2 regions of the Exiguobacterium sp. UBA1053 genome follow, and region 1 is predicted to be linked to the other one. Evidence: riboswitches for the same ligand, from Rfam matches in the RefSeq annotation. Region 1 holds a riboswitch; the other holds the start of a gene.
The links. Region 1 has a riboswitch for thiamine pyrophosphate ahead of B3G15_RS14500 (ECF transporter S component). Riboswitches for the same ligand answer to the same signal wherever they lie in the genome.
Positions count from the first base shown of each region.

Region 2: another riboswitch for thiamine pyrophosphate. It lies ahead of tenA (thiaminase II); the one in region 1 lies ahead of B3G15_RS14500 (ECF transporter S component).

Region 1 covers NZ_DCDO01000018.1:149,558-155,173, forward strand. The annotation lists gene B3G15_RS14480 (alpha/beta fold hydrolase) at 1-461, shown strand, start outside; gene B3G15_RS14485 (NAD(P)/FAD-dependent oxidoreductase) at 534-1,565, opposite strand; gene B3G15_RS14490 (energy-coupling factor transporter transmembrane component T family protein) at 1,621-2,343, opposite strand; gene B3G15_RS14495 (ABC transporter ATP-binding protein) at 2,315-3,844, opposite strand; gene B3G15_RS14500 (ECF transporter S component) at 3,841-4,413, opposite strand; TPP riboswitch at 4,513-4,612, opposite strand; gene B3G15_RS14505 (50S ribosomal protein L25/general stress protein Ctc) at 4,708-5,385, opposite strand.
Region 2 covers NZ_DCDO01000003.1:323,337-328,952, forward strand. The annotation lists gene B3G15_RS02655 (sporulation protein) at 1-391, shown strand, start outside; gene B3G15_RS02660 (glycoside hydrolase family 3 protein) at 600-2,516, shown strand; gene B3G15_RS02665 (hypothetical protein) at 2,546-2,854, opposite strand; gene tenA (thiaminase II) at 2,906-3,601, opposite strand; TPP riboswitch at 3,675-3,781, opposite strand; gene B3G15_RS02675 (DUF1002 domain-containing protein) at 3,975-4,856, shown strand; gene abc-f (ribosomal protection-like ABC-F family protein) at 5,133-5,616, shown strand, end outside.

The DNA of each region.
Region 1 (5,616 bases):
CTGGAGCCGCAGCCCCTGTCTTTACACAACGCGACGGCTATCCATACGGGATGACAAAAGAAGAAGTCGATGCGTTGATTGCCGACACGAAACAAGATCGTCCGTCGATGCTCAAAGGATTCGGGGAAATCTTCTTTGCGAAGGAGCATCCAGAACCACTCCAACAATGGTTCCACGGTCTTAGCATCGCTGCTTCGTCCCACGGTACGATTCAGTCAGCAATCGCATTACGTGATGAAGACTTACGTGGAAAACTCGAGAACATCAAAGTCGATACGTTGATCATCCACGGTAAAAAAGACCAAGTCTGTCCGTTCGAGTTCGCGGAAGAAATGCAAAAGGGAATCCCACATGCTCGACTTGAAGTCTTCGAAGAGAGTGGGCACGGTATGTTGCTTGATGAACAGGAGAAGTTCAACGAAACGTTACTCTCGTACGTTAAAGGAATTCAAACCGTCTAATCCAACAAGCCATGGACACCCGTCCATGGCTTGTTTTTGTGTACAGAAAAAAGCGTGCGCCGGCGCACACTTTTAAGGGCGATACTTCCGCATGAACCGTTGATCGATCCAGCGCTTCAGGTACCAACCGAACGGGTGAGTCGAATACTGATTGCCATACATTGAAACTGCATGACGTGGTCCCATCGATAAAATCGTCAAATAGTTCGTTTGCGGACGATAGGTTTGCAGTGCCTCTTCCTGGACGTACCGTAAGAGGTTTGCCAGTAAGATCGGTGCTTGCCGGACAGCTGTGACGCCATTCTTTGGAATATCGGGATAAGCGACGAGGGTCGCCGCGTCACCCGCAGCAAACAGACTTGGATGATCGAGCGCTTGTAACTGTTCATTGACAAGTAGAAATCCGTCTTCCGTATAGAGCTTACTGTCCGCAAACAATGCCGGAGCTTTCGCACCCGTCAAGCGGATGATCGCATCTGACTCGATTGGTGGATGATGCTTGAAGCGGAGTGGTGCTTCATCATCTATTGGACGTTCCCGGATCCAATATACATCTAGTTCTTTTAACCGTCTCGCAATCGCTTCCGCTGCGGGGTGTCCTGAAAGCAACTCTGGATCCGTGATCAGTGTAATCGGCACACCCGCTGCTTTTAAGGACGCCGCCATCTCGACAGCCGCTGCGCCGCTTCCGATCACGACCGGACGCTTTGCTTGTTGCAGACGCTTTAATGTATCCGGTAACCGGTAGTTCGGTTTGATCGATAATCGTGTCGTATCTTCCGACCAATCGAACGAGCCGATATTTGTCGAGACGACCTCATAAGTATAGTGTCTGCCGGATGCACCGAAGACGACCTTTTCAACGGGGTCGATTTTAATGACGGTCTCTTCGATGAATTGTTTATCATAAGCGCGACACAAGGCGGCGACGTCGACACGGATCTCATCAATATCGTACGTTCCGTCAGCAAGTCCGGAGTACATGCCCGAGTAATATTGGTACGTCGAGGCGTTTAAAATCAGCCACTCGACGTCTTCTGTTGGTCCGTGTGTAATGCAATGCAGGTGAGCGTGCCCTGCACCAATCAAGAGGATTCGTTTCATGTCGTTCTCCTTCAATTTGTCTTGCTAGAGTGTACCCGGATACGGGTGGCGGTAATCATAACCAAAAGACAAGACTGATAAACAGGAGAATGACCACGAGGTAGATAATATCCTGGCGCTGAACGACTGGCACTTCATAATATGTCCGCTCTGCTGAAAAATGACGGGCTTCGAAAGCGATTGCCATCCGTTCTGCCCGCTGGATCGATCGCGAGAAGAGCGGTAAGCCGATTGATAGGAACGCATCACCAGGAAAGCGACTGTGCACGTTTCGAATCATTCGGACTTGCCGCAAGACGCGGACTTCTTCGACCAGTTGTGGCAAAAAGCGGATCCCGGCAAGAAATCCGTACGCGAAGCGAGGCGATACCTTTGCTTGGTGAATCAAGCTCATCACGAACCGGGTCGAATCGGTCGTCGTGACGAAAGCGAAACTTAAGCAGACGAACGTTGCCATCCGTAAGGCAAGTAACCAGCCGTGCATGACACTTTCCGATGTGACATGAAACCAACCAAACGACCATAGAGGATTCGTACCTTTGCCAAACGCCGCCATCATCCAGAACGTCAATAAGAATAATAGACTGTAAGGTGCGAGCCGTTTCAAGAAATCGACGGGACCCCATCCGGAGAGGAGTAGCAAAGCGATAGCAAAACTCAGGAACACCAACGTCTTGATCCAGTCATTCGTTGCAATTAAGGCAAACATGATCAAAAACAATCCGCTCCCTTTGATGACAGGATTGAGTTTAGCGAACGGTGACGCGTTTGTCTGCATTGCGCTTCACCTCCTGGAATTGGTACGAAAGTGGACGTTGTAGCTGACAGCGTTCGAGTAACGGAACGTCAGCGAATAACTCGCTCGGACGCCCGTCAAAAGCAATCCGCCCTTGCTCCATGACGAGAACACGATCCGCGTATCGGGCGACGAGTTCCATATCGTGTGTTGCCATGACGAGCGTCGTTCCGTTTTGTTGTTCCGTCAACAACTGTTCCATGAGCCGCCGCGTCGTCAATCCATCCTGTCCGAACGTCGGTTCATCGAGCAACAACACATCCTTTGACTGCCCGAGCATCGTCGCGACGCTGAGCCGTCGTTGTTGCCCCGTACTAAGCGCAAGCGGTGACTGCTGTTTGACAGATGCGAGTTCCAGCCGTTCGAGCAACGCTGTGCGCTCGTCACTCGTCGCTGCCCGGTGACTCCAGTCGATTTCCGCTTCGACCGTCAGTTTGAGAAACTGCAGATCCGGTTGTTGAAAGACATAGCCGACGTGCTCATAAAAGCGTCGCCGGGAGTAACGCTGAGCCGGACGTTCCTGGAAGCGATATGTTCCTTGATGCGAGAGCAACCGACCGAGTGTTGCAAGTAATGTACTTTTCCCGGATCCGTTTGCCCCAAGCAGCATCACCCATTCTCCTGTCTGCAGGGAAAATGTCGCATCGGTCAGCGGGTAAGGGGCTTTCGTCGATAATGCAGCGACGTGTAACAAGGCAGTGCCTGCTGTAGCGACTGGAGGAAGCACGTGAAGTCGCACTGCTTGTGGTCCATCTATGGGTAGTGTCTCTAACGTGTACGGATACAAAGAAGGAACAGAGATGCCTTTCGATTGAAGCTCTGTATAAGCCTGCGGGAACAAATCCTGCGGATGCGCCGTCGCAGTAATCGATCCGTTCTCAAGTAAGACGATCTGATCGATATATGGCAAACAGACATCGAGTTGGTGCTCGATCAAGACGATCGTTAAATCGTGTTCTTTCTGAATCCGAAAGATCAACGCCATCAGCTCGTGTTGTCCGATTGGATCAATCTGGGCTGTTGGTTCATCGAGTAATAAGATCGCCGGCTCGAGCGCTAGGACCGCGGCGAGCGCGAGGCGCTGTTTCATCCCCCCGGATAGACTCGCGATCGGTGTCGAGAAGGGGAGAGGGAGACCGACGAGTGCGAGTAAGCGTTCAATTCGTTCCTCCATCTCCGCACGTGGAATCGACCGGTTTTCTAAACTAAAAGCGATTTCGCGTCCGATCGTTTCCATGCAGAACTGTTCTTCTGGGTTTTGGAATAGCACTCCGACCGAACCGGACCGGGTAACGGTTCCCGTCTGTTCGACTTCAATCGTCTCAGGTGTCAGTCCGGCTAGGGCATGAAGCAGTGTCGTCTTGCCACTCCCGCTTCGTCCGAGCAGAAGGGTCGTTCCTTGTTCGATCGTCAGCGATACATGATCGAGCACCGACTTCATCTGACCGGGGTAGCGGATGCTGAGGTCGTCGACAGTAATCATGCGACTTCCCGTTTCGCACGTCCGGCCGCAAACCCGTTCAAGACACCGGTCGCAACAAGGCGACGGACGAGAATCGCTGCAAGCAAGCCGCCGAGTAATGCACCACTAATCAATTGTAAACCTGTTGTCGCAAGCAACGTCGTCGTCGTGTAGTAACCGAATCCGTTCGCGATCAGACTATAGACGATGCTACCAATTGCGGCTCCAACACCCGATAACATCAATGTCCAGGTGTCATAACGGCGATAACGCGTCATCGCAAAGATGAGTTCCGCACCAAGCCCTTGGCAGACCCCGATTAGAAGAGCCGATAAACCAAAGTGACTACCCGTGAACAGTTCGACGGCTGCCGCGACGATTTCCGCGATGAGGGCGGCACCTGGTTTTTGAATGATTGCCGCGACGAGCGGGCTCGCGATGATCCAGATCCCAAACATCCAGTTGGCCCCGACTGGTCCGAAGATTGCCGACATCGGTAACCAGAGTGTTGACCAACCGAGATAGATGACGCCGCAAGCGACGGCGAGCATCATCATGACCATGATTTCTTTCATTTTCCAGTGTTGCATCGTGTTCGTCCTCCTTTAAGTGGGGGAGACACCAAAAAAGACCGCCCTCCGTAAAAAGAGAGCGGTCCTCAGAAAAACTGCGCGCAGCAGGAGTCATTGGATGTGATCGCTCCACTTTCCTACGCTAGTATGAACTAGATCAGGTTCGAAGGGTCCGAAGTGAATCGTCTCAGCCAAATGGGCTCCCCTAGTGGATATGGTAATAGATGATACGCTGTTCACTTTAGGCAATCTTCTGTCTATTGTCAAGACACAAAAAAACGATACGCCACGAAGGGCGTATCGATAAACGACTTATTTGTTATCTTCGTTCTCTTCTTTTGCTTCTTCTGAAGACTCTTCCGTAGCTTCCGCTTCGTTGTCTTCACCAGCTTCCGCTTGCGCTTCAGCTTCTGCTTCTTCGATTTCCTCAAGATCCTGCTCGAGTGTAGATTCGACGACAGCTGCGACTTGAATGTCGCCTTCTGTGACGATACGGAAATCTTTTTGTTCCGGAAGATCAGCTACAGAAATCGAATCCCCGATTTCGAGGTTCGTGACGTCGACTTCGACGTTCTCTGGTAATTTATCTGGTGTTGCTGCGACTGTTACTTTAAAGAGTGTCTGTGACAGGAATCCGCCGACTTTAGCGCCAGCTGCTTCACCGACGAGTACGACGTCTGCTTCGACTTCTGTCTCTTCATCCATTTTAACGGCGATGAATTCAACGTGATCGACAGTTGGTGTGAAGACATCCATATCACGACGGTTGATCAAGACGTTAATATTTTTACCGTCGAGTTTCAGTGAAATCAAGACGTTCTCACCGTTTTCTCGAACGATTTTAAGCAATTCTTTTTCTTCAAATGCGATTGGTGTACTTTCCACTTTGTAACCATACACGACACCAAGAGCTTTTCCTTCATGACGTAATTGTTTACGGAGTGAGCGTGGACGTACCTCGCGTTTTTCGGCTGTTAATTTAACTGACATGTTCATTTCCCCCTTGAATTTAGTATAGCCCTCAAAAGGTAATGAATGTAGGAGCAGGACAAGTCCTGAACAATTTAAATATGCTAAGACAATCGGTTTCAGACTCTTTTGAATCTGACGCTTTCGTGACTTTGCATTTCTCTCCCAGGTCATTACGCTGATATTGAGAAACATGTGTGAGTAAGTCACCGGTTTGATGCGGTGCTAGTGAGTTTATACCCCTATGTTTTA
Region 2 (5,616 bases), on a different contig from region 1:
TGACGCCGTCATCGTCGAAGCAAACCGCTACCAAGCGACAGTCTTAGATGCGATGGAGTCACTTGGCTTCCGATTGAAAAAAGCCGATACGGAAAAATTACCTGGACGATTCCGGAAAGATTTACCGATTGCTCAGGAGCTTGAGTATTCAGCTCGCAATACACACTACGCCCATAAACTGGATGAGATCGAAATCATCATGCTCCAAGACAGCTCAGGGATTGATTTAATCGTCCAAGTCGACCGTCGTGCGCACAGTCTCGGTTCATTATTCAGTGAAATGGCTGGTGCGGATGAGTCGATGATCAAACTGCGTCTGTCCAATAGTGAACTGCAGGATCAATCGTTCGTCGAACGTCAGCTGACAAGCATCGTGGAACGCTATAGCTGATCAATCGATCGACTTTACTTGAAAGTGATTCCTCTTCAGGGGGAGTCACTTTTTTTCATTCAAGTCAGTCTATCTAAAAACACATTTGAAATTTATTTCAATTTGAAATCGTTTACAAATAAAATATTGTTTTAAAACAAACACCTTGCTATACTGTCCGTATCGAAAAGAATTCCAGTCACGGTTTGACTAAAGGAGGACGTACATCATGAAAAAAATCGGACAGTTCACGTTAACAGCCGGACTCGCAGCAGTACTCGTCTCAAGTAGTTTACCTGTCATGGCAGAGGCAGGATCTTCAGCCGATCGGATCAGTCACAAAATCGACACGATGACACTCGAACAAAAAATCGGGCAGATGATCATGCCGGACTTCCGACAGTGGAATGGCAGCAATCATACGTCGCTTGCCCCAGAAGTCGCGAACATCATCGATCGCTATGATTTAGGCGGCGTCATCTTGTTTGCTGAGAACGTCAGCGAAACCGAACAGACGACGAAACTCGTTCATGATCTGCAAGAAGTCGTCAAACAAGATGCTAGCAACGATATTCCGCTCTTCGTCACGATCGACCAAGAAGGTGGAATCGTTACTCGGCTCGGAACAGGGACGAACTTACCTGGCAACATGGCGTTAGGTGCGACCCGCAGTAGCACATATGCCAATGATGCCGGTCATATCATCGGTTCCGAACTGCGTGCGCTCGGCATCAATGTCAACTTTGGTCCGGTTCTCGACGTCAACAGCAATCCTGGAAATCCTGTCATCGGTGTCCGCTCATTCTCGAGTGATCCGGAGCTCGTCGGCACACTCGGTTCCGCTCTTATGAAGGGAGTTCAGTCTGAAGGCGTCGCGGCGACCGCCAAGCACTTCCCGGGTCACGGCGATACGGCGACCGATTCCCACTATGGATTACCGGTCGTTGACAGCTCCTTGCAAGAACTGGAACAAGTCGAGCTCGTACCGTTCAAGCGAGCTATTGCTGAAGACATCGATATGATCATGACAGGACACATCGGGATGCCGCAAATCGAACCTGAAGTCGTCACGTCGACAAATGGTACCTTCCCTTTACCTGCGACGTTATCGGATGATGTCATCACGGGCGTACTGCGCGAAAAACTTGGCTACGATGGCATCGTCATCACAGACGCGTTGAACATGCAGGCGATCGCCGACAACTTCACGGAGTCAGAAGCCGTCTTAAAGACGTTTGACGCTGGAGTCGATATCGCGCTCATGCCGACGATCCTTCGTTCCGAGCAAGATGTCACAAAGCTCGATCAGATTTTCAAGGATGTGATCGCAGCAGTCAAAGACGGTCGCCTCTCAGAGGAACGGATCGATCAATCGGTCGAGCGAATCCTGACGCTGAAAGCAGAACGCGGAATTTGGAACGGTACGACTGACACGACATCCCTAGCTGAAAAAATCGCGCACTCGAACCGAATCGTCGGCAGTCCCGAGCATAAAGCAAAAGAACGCGCGATGACGGAAGCCGCGGTCACACTCGTGAAAAATGATCAGCGGACGTTACCATTCAAACCGAAAAAGAATGCCAACGTTCTTGTGATCGCTCCTGCGGCGGATCAAACGGACAGCATGAAAAAAACGATCGCTTCCCTACCGAAGAATCGGAACTGGCACGTGACGACAGCGAATTACTCGGCTACTACGCTACCGCTCGACCAAAACCCGACATTACGGGCGCAACTCGATGCAGCAGATTACATCATCGTCGGTTCCAACGTCAACACGAGTGCTAAACTACTACCTACTGCACCAGAACAAGCGATTCCGGCTTCAATCTTCCGCTATGCGAAACAAACGGAGACACCATCCGTCCTGCTCAGTCTCCGTAACCCATACGATGTTGCTGTTCAACCGGACGCACCGGCACATGTCCTCGTCTATGGCTTCAAAGGTGATCCGAACGGTCCAGACTCCGAAGCAGGCAATCTAAAATCAGCGGGACCAAACCTGCCTGCAGGTATCCGCGCGATCTTCGGAACGTTCAAACCGCAAGGCACTTTACCGGTTGATGTGCCGATCTTTCAGAACGGTGTCTTTACCGACAAACTGCATCTCGAATTCGGTGACGGCTTTAAAAACTGGAAAAAATGAGGACATGATACACAAAAGACCGAAGCTCCTTAAAGGATGCCTCGGTCTTTTAATGATGGATATGCAGATTCGGCTTCTGCTTTCGTACGCTCGTAGACACGATGAAGTGAATAAGTCAACGAAGCGTAGAGGACGACGACCAGGACAGTTGCGATAGTTCTCCCCGTTGTAAAACCGAACTGAAGCAACCCCTGAAAATTCTGAATCGTAGCATATGTGCCGTACACCACCATCAATATGGGAATGATGTACCCAACAAATCTCACTTTCACTTTTCCGAGCACCTGTTGCACAACATATGCCGCGAGAATCACGAGTGCGATCACGATGATTTCCATTCCAATCCCTACTCTCACTAAATGGTATTCCTAATTCTACCATTTATTGATTCAAGAAGATACCGCTCGTGCCGGAATCGTTTCGTAAACCGACGTAAACGTCTCTTCCGTCCATCCCATATGCCAAAACAGCAACTCATAATAACAGCTCGTCACGAAATGACGTTTCATCCGCTCGCGTTCCGTCGGGCTTGCTTGCTCCGCCAGCGCATCAAGCCGTGCAATCTGATCAAAGACGACCTTTTCGAACCATTCCGAGCTATACGTGTCGATCCATTGCTGATAGATTTTTTCTTCCGGTGTACACGTCAGTAATTGTTGCCCGACTTCATAATACAACCAGTAACATGGCAAGATGGCAGCAATCGTCTCACCAAGCGTTCCTTCACTCGCATGATGCATGTGCGAGACGTACGCATATGCTGTCGGTGCCGGTTCAAATGCTTCAAGGTCTGCTGCCGTAATACCGAGCGGCTTAAAAAATGATTGATGTAAGCTCAGTTCTGCCTCGTAAGTCGAAGTAGCATGTTCGGCAAGTGTCGCGATCGTCGCGAAGTCGTCCGCTTTTGACGCTGCCTTCGCTTGAATCTTCGCAAAGTGTTTTAAGTAATAGGCATCTTGCATGACGTAATGCCGAAATTTCGAGAGTGGTAACGTCCCCTCTCCGATTCCTTGAACGAATGGGTGCGTAAAACTACTGTTCCAATACGCTTGTGCCGCTTGTTTGATTTCTTGTGTGAATGTCATGATCTCATCCTCCTCGTTTGGTATGAAACGAAAAAACACCACCCCGAAACACACGGGCATGGCGCAAGAAGAACAAGACTTGACGCCACTTCCCTCCGTAAGTACGAACTTAATCAGGTTCAAAGGGTCCGAACGTCTTCGTTCGTCTCAGTCAGCCTACCGACTCCCCTAGTGGTCATTATTCGATTCCCATCCACTATAGCATGCTGAAAATGGAAGTCAAGTTGTCCTCTTTTCGCTATACTATGGAGTGTCAGAAGACGGATGCCGTCTCCATCTACAGACCGATTCCGAACTTCTTTCGTTCTCGTACACTAACTTTAGTACCTGATACTATAATTCATTCTGTTACTCATAATTGGAGGATTTCATTATGCATACACCAACAAAAATCATGGCGTCAGCCGTTATCGCTTCTGCTTTATTACTCCCAACAGCCGCATCTGCCGAACAAGTCGTCGATAAGACGATCGTCACACTCGGGGAGTCGCTCGGCGCAAAGGATAAAGCATGGGTGCTTTCCCGTCTTAATGCACCGGAAGGCATCACGCCGATCATCGCCACTTCTGCTGACGAAGAAAAATATCTCGGGAAAAACATTCCACAGTCGCAAAAAGGCGGCAACATGTATTCGTCGGCTAAAATCGAACTGACGGAAAAAGGAGATGGACTTTCCGTCTCGACGGAGAACATCACATGGGTGACGAAGGATATGTATCTCAACGCTCTCGTCACAGCGGGTGTCAAAGATGCCGACATCACGATCACTTCTCCCTACAAGGTGACCGGGACATCGGCACTGACAGGAATCATGAAAGCGTACGATCAAACTTCCGCTGAGACGGGAATTAAGTTAAGTGACGAACGCAAGGATTTAGCACAGCAAGAATTATCGGTCACATCAGACGTCGGAAAAACGGTCGGCACGGATAAAGTCGCTGACTTAATGAATGAGATCAAGGCTGAGATCGCCAATCAAAAACCGGAAACCAAAGTCGAGATCGAAAACCTGATCGTCCAAGTCATTCAAAACAACAATATCCAGTTGTCTGACGCACAAATGGACCGGTTGACGAATCTATTCAATCAAATGGAGCAAGCGAACATCAACTGGGGACAAATCGAGAGTGGTTTGAAAAATGCGGGGCAAGACATCCACGCGTTCGCAACATCAGAAGAAACGAAAGGTTTCTTCGCTAAATTATTCGATGGACTCAGTGACTTCTTCAGTTCAATCGCTGGCGTGTTCAAATAATTCAGACTTCCGTAACGGACAAAAAAATAGTAAACTAGAGATATCTGAAACGAAAGGTGGTGTGAAAAGATGGACTTTGCCGCGTGCAAACACTGGTTGATGGAACAATTGTATCTGTTGCGCGCGATTTTTCATGGAATGGCGTTCTAAGGCACCCGTCTGTCCTTTTTTAAGAACTTCATGAATGAAAAATACAGCAAAGCGCATCTTTCACACGTTAGGGAGAGTGCTATTTGCGCTCTCCTTTTTTGATGCGCGCGAAAGGATCAATTGAATATGATGATTTGCGACATTCAACACCTAACCAAACAATTCGGAGGCGAGACGATCTTAGCGGATGTTTCCCTCTTCTTAAACGAACACGACCGTGTCGGTCTGATTGGACGAAACGGGAGTGGTAAGACGACATTACTCCGCTTGCTTGCTCGCCTTGAGCAACCGGACGGTGGTGTCATCTATCAAAAGAGCGGTTTGACGATCGGCTATTTGGAACAACTTCCTGTATATAGTGAGACGATGACCGGACTCGACGTCCTTTGGACAGCGTTTGAAGACATCCTCGCGATCCGTTCTCGGATGCAACAGTTGGAGCAAATGATGGCGACAGCACCAGAGAATCTTGATGCGTTACTTGCACGATATGCGGAAGCGACGAATGCGTTCGAACAAAAGGATGGCTATCTACTCGACTCGAAAATCGAACGCATGGTGAACGGGTTACACCTTCGTCCGTTACTCACTCGTCCTTTCCACCAGTTGA